Regions from separate parts of the Sphingobacterium zeae genome, predicted to be linked through region 1. Evidence: riboswitches for the same ligand, from Rfam matches in the RefSeq annotation. Region 1 holds a riboswitch; the other holds the start of a gene.
What was found. Region 1 has a riboswitch for S-adenosylmethionine ahead of QE382_RS07375 (5-oxoprolinase). Riboswitches for the same ligand answer to the same signal wherever they lie in the genome.
Positions count from the first base shown of each region.

Region 2: another riboswitch for S-adenosylmethionine. It lies ahead of QE382_RS10500 (O-acetylhomoserine aminocarboxypropyltransferase/cysteine synthase family protein); the one in region 1 lies ahead of QE382_RS07375 (5-oxoprolinase).

Region 1 is NZ_JAUTBA010000001.1:1,766,254-1,770,068, forward strand. It holds gene QE382_RS07365 (DKNYY domain-containing protein) at 1-68, opposite strand, end outside; gene QE382_RS07370 (hypothetical protein) at 397-702, shown strand; gene QE382_RS07375 (5-oxoprolinase) at 737-1,000, opposite strand; SAM-I-IV-variant riboswitch at 1,067-1,160, opposite strand; gene QE382_RS07380 (DUF3050 domain-containing protein) at 1,369-2,139, shown strand; gene QE382_RS07385 (3-hydroxyacyl-CoA dehydrogenase) at 2,290-3,186, opposite strand; gene QE382_RS07390 (oleate hydratase) at 3,242-3,815, opposite strand, start outside.
Region 2 is NZ_JAUTBA010000001.1:2,527,246-2,531,060, reverse strand. It holds gene QE382_RS10505 (FUSC family protein) at 1-777, shown strand, start outside; SAM riboswitch class I at 958-1,070, shown strand; gene QE382_RS10500 (O-acetylhomoserine aminocarboxypropyltransferase/cysteine synthase family protein) at 1,328-2,638, shown strand; gene QE382_RS10495 (homoserine O-acetyltransferase family protein) at 2,674-3,717, shown strand; gene QE382_RS10490 (homoserine dehydrogenase) at 3,769-3,815, shown strand, end outside.

The DNA of each region.
Region 1 (3,815 bases):
ATAGCCTGTGTGGCAGTAGTCAACAAAAGAAGAACGAGCATGGTTTTAAATGGGACTTTTGACATCATATAGGGCATCGGGTTAAATTTGAAAGCAAATGATCATATGTTACTCTTGTTAATGAGACCCAATAATCACAATAAAGTTTAGTCATCAATTAATTATTTATTTCTTGGAACTAATGCGATTGAAAATAGAAGGTCATTATTTCGCATGCTTATGTCTTCAACTAAATTCCAACCGTTTAAGCGCTCACGCTGCGGTTATAAAGATAATAGTTTTTATGAAATTGTCGACTCCGACGAAAAAGCGATTGTCCTGTCAGATCTTTGTCAATACGAACGGTCAAACTCGGAATATTTGGTCAAGTCGTATTTTTTTTGTATATTGCTGGTTATGAGTTTTAAAGAAAAATTAGAGAACTGGCGCACGTCAATCAATCGCGCCGGTAGTGGTGAGGAATTGTATATTTTGCTTTTGAACTACAAAAAGTTTATCAATAAAAATTGGATGGACGATTTTGGCGATCCAGGCAACTGGAAATCGGAATTAAATCAGGTCATCAGCAAAGTAAGAATGAAAGTGGATGTGGCAGAAATTCAAAATTGCGACGATCTCTCGTCCTACAAAGACGACGCTCGGCAAACAGCCCATTCGCTCAATCATACATTAAGATATCACCACTCATTGACAAAAGAGTAGGCTAGGCCTACTCTTTTTTGTCTATAAAGCAGCATTACTGTAAAGGGATCAGGACATTCTGTTCCAAGCGAACAGGTACCTGCTTCACCGAAGTAAAACCATCTTCTTTGGAAATAATATTAGAAAGATCAAGCCCCCTTTTTGAGAACGTACTGATTAAAGCTGTTCTGAAAGTAGCTTTCGATGATCCCCAGCCTTGTCCTAAGATGGTGTCGTTGTTGAGCTGGATCAGTTCATCTGTGGAGTAATAACTGAACTTTTCCAGTAAATGTTGGTAAAGATTTGTTGTAGTAGCCATACAATTTAAAAATTTAAAGGATTAAACCATAAACTGTATCCAGATCTTATTGGGAAAATAATCGTTTTGCGACGTTTATTTTGGTCGAAACCCGTATTAATTTACCACCGCGGTGCCTCCACTCGGTTGGTATTGCATCATGCAATTCTGAATACTCTACAAATATAGTAGATTATTTTTTATAATAAAATTTTTTTTGTTTTTAGGGGTAAATGACCTTTAGCAACAGAAATAGGAAGGTCAAAGCGAGGCGCGGTGTTGACTGTGATTTGGTTATAAAGCGGTTAGCTGGATGGGAAATTTATCATGTTACTGTAATCTCATCGAAAATACTTTAAAAAGCAGAGATAACACAATACTTTTGCGCCATGAATAGAATTGCGGAAATTAATGAATACATTGCTGCTGAACGCGAAGTATTATTGCAACACCCTTTATACCGTAAAGTCAAAACGATCAAAAATTTACGTTCTTTTACCGAAGGGCATGTGTATGCTGTATGGGATTTTATGTCTTTATTAAAAGCTTTACAGATTAAATTGACCTGTACCACACTTCCATGGTTCGCCAGTGAACATCCTTCAACGCGCTATTTGATTAATGAAATTGTATTGGCAGAAGAGTCGGATGAATATATCGATGGACGCCGATTAAGCCATTTTGAGATGTATCTCGACGCAATGTCCGCTATGGGAGCCGACCTCCATCTGATCAATAAGTTTATTGCCAATGCCAAAAAATCGGATAATATATTCGATGCTATAGCATTGACAACATTGGATAAGCGAATCAAAGATTTTCTGAATTTTACATTTGAAGTGATTGCCGAAGGCAAAGTGCATAAAATTGCGGCGGCATTTACCTTTGGACGTGAAGACCTCATTCCCGGAATGTTTACCTCTATTTTAGAAGAAATTAAAGCGAATTTCCCTACAGCCAATTTAGACAGTTTTATTTATTATTTTCAACGCCATATTGATTTAGATGGCGACGAACATGGTCCATTGGCGATGCAGATGATAACAGATCTTGCGAAGGACGATGAGGTTAAATGGACGGAAATGAAGGAGATTAGTAAAGTTGCGCTGCAAAAAAGAATTCAACTGTGGAATGCAATTGAAGATTCCTTATATGGATAATACGTTAAGCAGATCTTTGAGAACGGCCTTTCAGATCATGATCTGAAAGGCCGTTCTATGTAGATTATAACAAGTCTTTATTTATCCGTTATCTTGTAAGATCGCGCACGAGCTGTTTATTGAAATCGCGTTCTTTCGAAAGCCAGTCGATTACTTCAAAAAGTCTGGCGATTGATAGGCTGGATTGGGATAGGTATAGAACCCTTCTCCGGTAGCGACGCCTAATTTGTTCTTGTCTATAAAATGTTCTTTGAGATAGGCTACAGTTTTGATCTTTATGGGATCATTGGTTGCCTCGGCACTCATTTTGTTAATATTATAGGCAGTTGTGATGCCAACGATATCGAGTATGCCAAAGGGGCCTGTTGGCGCTCCCGTGGCAACCATCCAAGTCTTGTCGATCGTTTGGGCATCGGCTACTTCGTTGACCAAAAGATCCGTTGCTGCCGATAGTAGCGGAACAAGTAAGGAGTTTACAATATAGCCAGGCTGCTCCTTATGCAGTGGCAGTGCAACCATCCCAATGGATTTTGAAAAGTTGACCACCTGCTCAAATACTGTTTTGTCTGTGCCTGGATGGCCCATAATTTCTGCTGTATTGTGCTTCCAGATCTCATTGGCAAAATGTAGGGCCAGGAACTTCTCCGGACGGCCAGTTTCTTGGGCAAACTGACTTGGTAGTAGGGTGGAAGAGTTTGTTGCAAAAATGGTTTTCTCCGGAGCGACTTTCGCTAACTCCTGATAGAAACCTATTTTAATGGCAGGGTTTTCGGGAACGGCTTCGATCAGAAAATCTGCGTTCGCTACTGCCGAAGCAAGGTTTGAATCGTAACTGAGCCTGTCAAAGGTTGAAGCCAGTTGTTCCTTACTCGCATGAAGATCTTTCTCGAATGCCTGCGCCATAAGATCAAATTTAGCTTTTGCTTTTTCAAGTACCTCATCGTTGATGTCATATACGGTGACATCATAGCCATGAAAAGCAGCTTGGAAAGCGATCTGATAACCTAAAACACCGCTTCCTGCAATCGTTATATTTTTAAAGTCCATCCTATTATTATTATTATTATTTAAATTCGTTTCTGTTATTTTCTGATTTTTATCCTTATCCTTTGATTCCCTTTAACCAATCTTTGAATTTGCTGATCTGCTCTGTGAGAAAGGATTCATGCTCTTCTTCGTCAGCGGAACCAAGCGGTAGGATATGTTCAAAATAAGTGCCTTTCAATAGTTTACGCAGTAAACCTTCTCCTATAAACGGTTTATCGTCATTTAACGTTTTGGCCGCCTTTAAGAGATGACGGATGTCGTATTGAAGGGGATTGATATCTGGAACCTGTTTATTTAAGTTTAAAAGTTCATATACGGCAATCCGTGCTGTACGTACTGAGCTTTCCATGGTAAAAACCACATCGTTATTAGTTTCGACAAACTGACCGACCAAGCCAAGATTTTTGCAGCCTTCAGGGACAACTCTTGGACGGTCACCCTTTGCTCTAGGCATAAACATAGACGTAATGTAGGGCATAAACGCCGTGCGCACAATGGTATTTGTGATAACATCGTCCAGTTGCTCAATAATGCCCAGATGGTAACATAACTCGGCTAGAATTTCATCTCCCGTACATTGGGGCATTGGCTTTTTAATGTAATTTCCTTCTTTATCCATAAATAAAGCA
Region 2 (3,815 bases), 760 kb from region 1:
ATTTCTTTCTTGGATTTTAAATATACCTATTGGATCTTACTCACTATTGCCATTGTTGCAAGACCCGCATTTTCAATGACCAAAACACGCAATATAGAACGCATACTAGGTACATTTTCGGGAATTGCCGTCGGAATACTCTGTTTGGTCTCCATTGATTTTCTGCCCGCTCTTCTTCTAATTGCCGCTACTGGACTATTTGGATTCTTCTTGTTCAACCGATCAAACTATATGGTCAGTGTGATCTTTATTACGCTGGGCATAGTCATTGCATTAAACTTATTTGAAGGAAATATTAATATCATTTTGGGCAGTAGAATAATTTTTACTTTAGTAGGTGCGCTGCTGGCAATAGCGGGTTATTTCTTGATACCAGTGCGCCAAAGCACGAGTATGGTCCACTTAGCAAAAGAGGTCGCATTATATAACCACCATTATTTTCAAATTATCAACAAACGCCTTTCCGACGATCTGCAAAGTTCTTTCGACATTCGGCTCGCTCGAAAAAAGGCACAGACAGCCATGGCTCTCTTTTCCGAAGCAATCAATCAAATGAAAAAAGAACCTGAGCACAAATGGGTCGACTGGTCTCATATCCATCATTTTCAAGCACTCTCCTATCGCATCAATTCACATTTGGTTGGTCTCTCCATATCCTTAGGTCGAGAGGCGAATCACGAAATACAGCAGGGTATCCACGGTAGGATTGATGCTTTGAAACCTCTTTTAACCGATTTAGATCAGCTTGCTGAAAATATCAACTTTACTAAAACATAAGGCCAAACGATGCATTTATGTATCGCTATTGGATAACGAATATGCGATTACAGCTAAGGAGGCAGTTCTCTTTTAACTAAAAAAAACGTATTTCTTTTGCATTGATAAAAAAGAAGTTTATATTTGTGTCGTCTTCGAAAGAAGATTTCTAATCAACACCTTCCTTAATCAGTAGGTCTTGATTTATAAAGAAGTGGCGAGAGACTGGCTCAATGACCCACTGGCAACCTTCAATTTGCTTGAAAAGGTGCCAATTCCTGTCCAAAATAATATCGTTTTGGAGCATATAAATGATATAAGACAATGCTTATTAAATTACTGAAATCCATTAAAAATTCAGGTTCAATAGAACTGAACCTTGCGAACAGCAAAAGTGTACTACATCGTAAAAAAGTATCGATGCGAATGCGTATGCATACACACTTCCCTGCTTGTTAAAAATCATTTCCTTTTTCCTTGGATAACGATTTGACAGACCTTCGAAGTAGGTGTGTATGCTTCTCTTTTACCTTTACAAATTCTTTTTTGAAACCTTAAAATCTGATATATTATGTCTTCTAACAAAAATTTAAAATTCGAAACACTACAGGTTCATGCTGGCCAGGTCGCTGATCCTACCACAGGATCCAGAGCAGTTCCTATATATCAAACAACATCTTTTGTATTTGAAAATGCAGAACATGGAGCCAATCTATTCGCGTTAAAGCAGTTTGGAAACATTTATACCCGGATCATGAATCCAACTACGGATGTATTTGAACAACGGATTGCAGCTTTAGAAGGTGGCATTTCAGCAGTCGCAGTTGCATCTGGTCAGGCAGCGCAGTTTATTGCATTAAATAATATTCTTGAAAACGGCGACAATTTTGTTGCAGGGTCCAACTTATATGGAGGCACATTCAATCAATTCAAAGTTTCATTCAAACGGCTAGGTATTGAAGCTCGTTTTGCAACCGATGCTGAAGCTGATAAAATAGAAGCGCTCATTGATGATAAAACTAAGGCTATCTATGTCGAAACAATCGGAAACCCGAGTTTCAATATTCCTGATTTTGAAAAAATCGCCGCTGTAGCGAAGAAATACGATTTGCCATTAATTGTTGACAACACATTTGGAGCTGGGGGTTATTTATTTAAACCATTAGAGCATGGGGCAAACGTAGTCGTTGAATCGGCAACGAAATGGATTGGGGGGCATGGAACCAGCATTGGTGGCGTCATCGTTGATGGGGGTAACTATAACTGGGGGAATGGGAAGTATCCACAATTTTCTGAACCATCCGAGGGTTATCATGGATTGGTGTTTTCAGATGTTTTTGGTGAAAATGGCCCATTTGGCAATATACAATTTGCAATTCGCGCGCGTGTAGAGGGATTAAGAGATTTCGGACCAGCGCTCTCTCCTTTCAATTCATTCTTGTTGTTACAAGGCCTTGAAACATTGTCTCTACGTGTACAACGGCATATCGACAACGCGTTGGAAATAGCTAGATGGCTTGAGGCCCATCCTCAGGTCGAAAAAGTAAATTATCCAGGATTAAAAAGCTCTCCAAGCTTCGCTAATGCGCAAAAATATCTTAAGAACGGCTACGGTGCAGTGCTTTCTTTCCAGCTAAAGGGCGACGCAGCGCAAAAAGCCAACGACTTTATCGACAGTTTAGAATTAATCAGTCATTTAGCTAACGTAGGCGATACTAAATCGCTGATTATTCATCCTGCAGCAACGACCCACCAACAATTGAGTGACGAAGATCAAGCGAATGCTGGTGTGTTCAAAGGACTGTTGCGTCTATCAGTTGGAATAGAACATATTGATGATATCAAAGCTGATTTACAACAGGCTTTTGATAAAATCAACTAATTGGACTTTAGTCGGCTATAAAATTTAAACGTAAAATGAGTAAGCATACTTATCTGCACCCGGAGCCTTTTGTATTTGAAAATGGAAAAGAGCTTACTGATTTACAAATCAGTTATGAGACGTTTGGCAAACTTAATCCAGATCGCAGCAATGTGATCTGGGTATGTCATGCCTTAACTGCCAATGCAAATGTCTTGGATTGGTGGCCAGGCCTTTTTGGAACCGATGATTTATTTGATCCGAACGACTATTATATCATCTGCGCCAACGTTATTGGGTCGGCCTATAATAGTAGCAACCCATTGTCTATTAACCCAGCTACTGGACAGCCTTACTACCTATCTTTTCCTGAATTTACAGTAAGGGATTTGGCCAGTGCTCACCAGTTTCTTGCTGACCATTTGGACATCAAGCGTATTAACGTTCTTATCGGGGGCTCATTAGGGGGACAACAGGCATTGGAATGGGCGGCTTCCAACACGATATCAGTCGATCATTTAATCGTCGTTGGCACAAATGCTGTTCATTCACCATGGGGTATTGCATTCAATGAGAGCCAACGCCTTGCCATTACAACCGACCGTACCTTTTATGCCAACCATCCTGATGGCGGAGCTAAAGGATTGAAAGTTGCACGCGCTATGGCACTGTTGTCTTACCGAAACTATACAACGTATGCCAACACGCAAAAGGAAGATGATAACGAAAAACTCGATCATTATAAAGCATCCTCCTATCAGAACTATCAAGGGGAAAAATTAGTAAACCGCTATAATGCTTACAGCTATTATTTCCTAACCAAAGCAATGGATAGCCACAATTTGGGGCGTGGCAGATCGTCTATTGAATCTGCACTATCAAGCATTAGCTGTCCAACATTGGTATTGAGTGTCAATACAGATTTATTGTTTCCTCCACAAGAGCAACAATTCATAGCACAGCATATTCCCAATGCTCGTTACCAAGAGATTGAATCAACCTATGGTCATGACGGCTTTTTGATCGAAACAACAAAACTAACGCAAGCTATTAGCCACTTTCTGAGCGACCACAAAGTGTACGCTGCTGAATTAGTATAAGAGATTGAACAATATAATAAGAGAATATAATAAGAGAATATAAGAAGAGATATGAGCAATAAATTAACAATAGGGATGTTTGGATTTGGTGTTGTAGG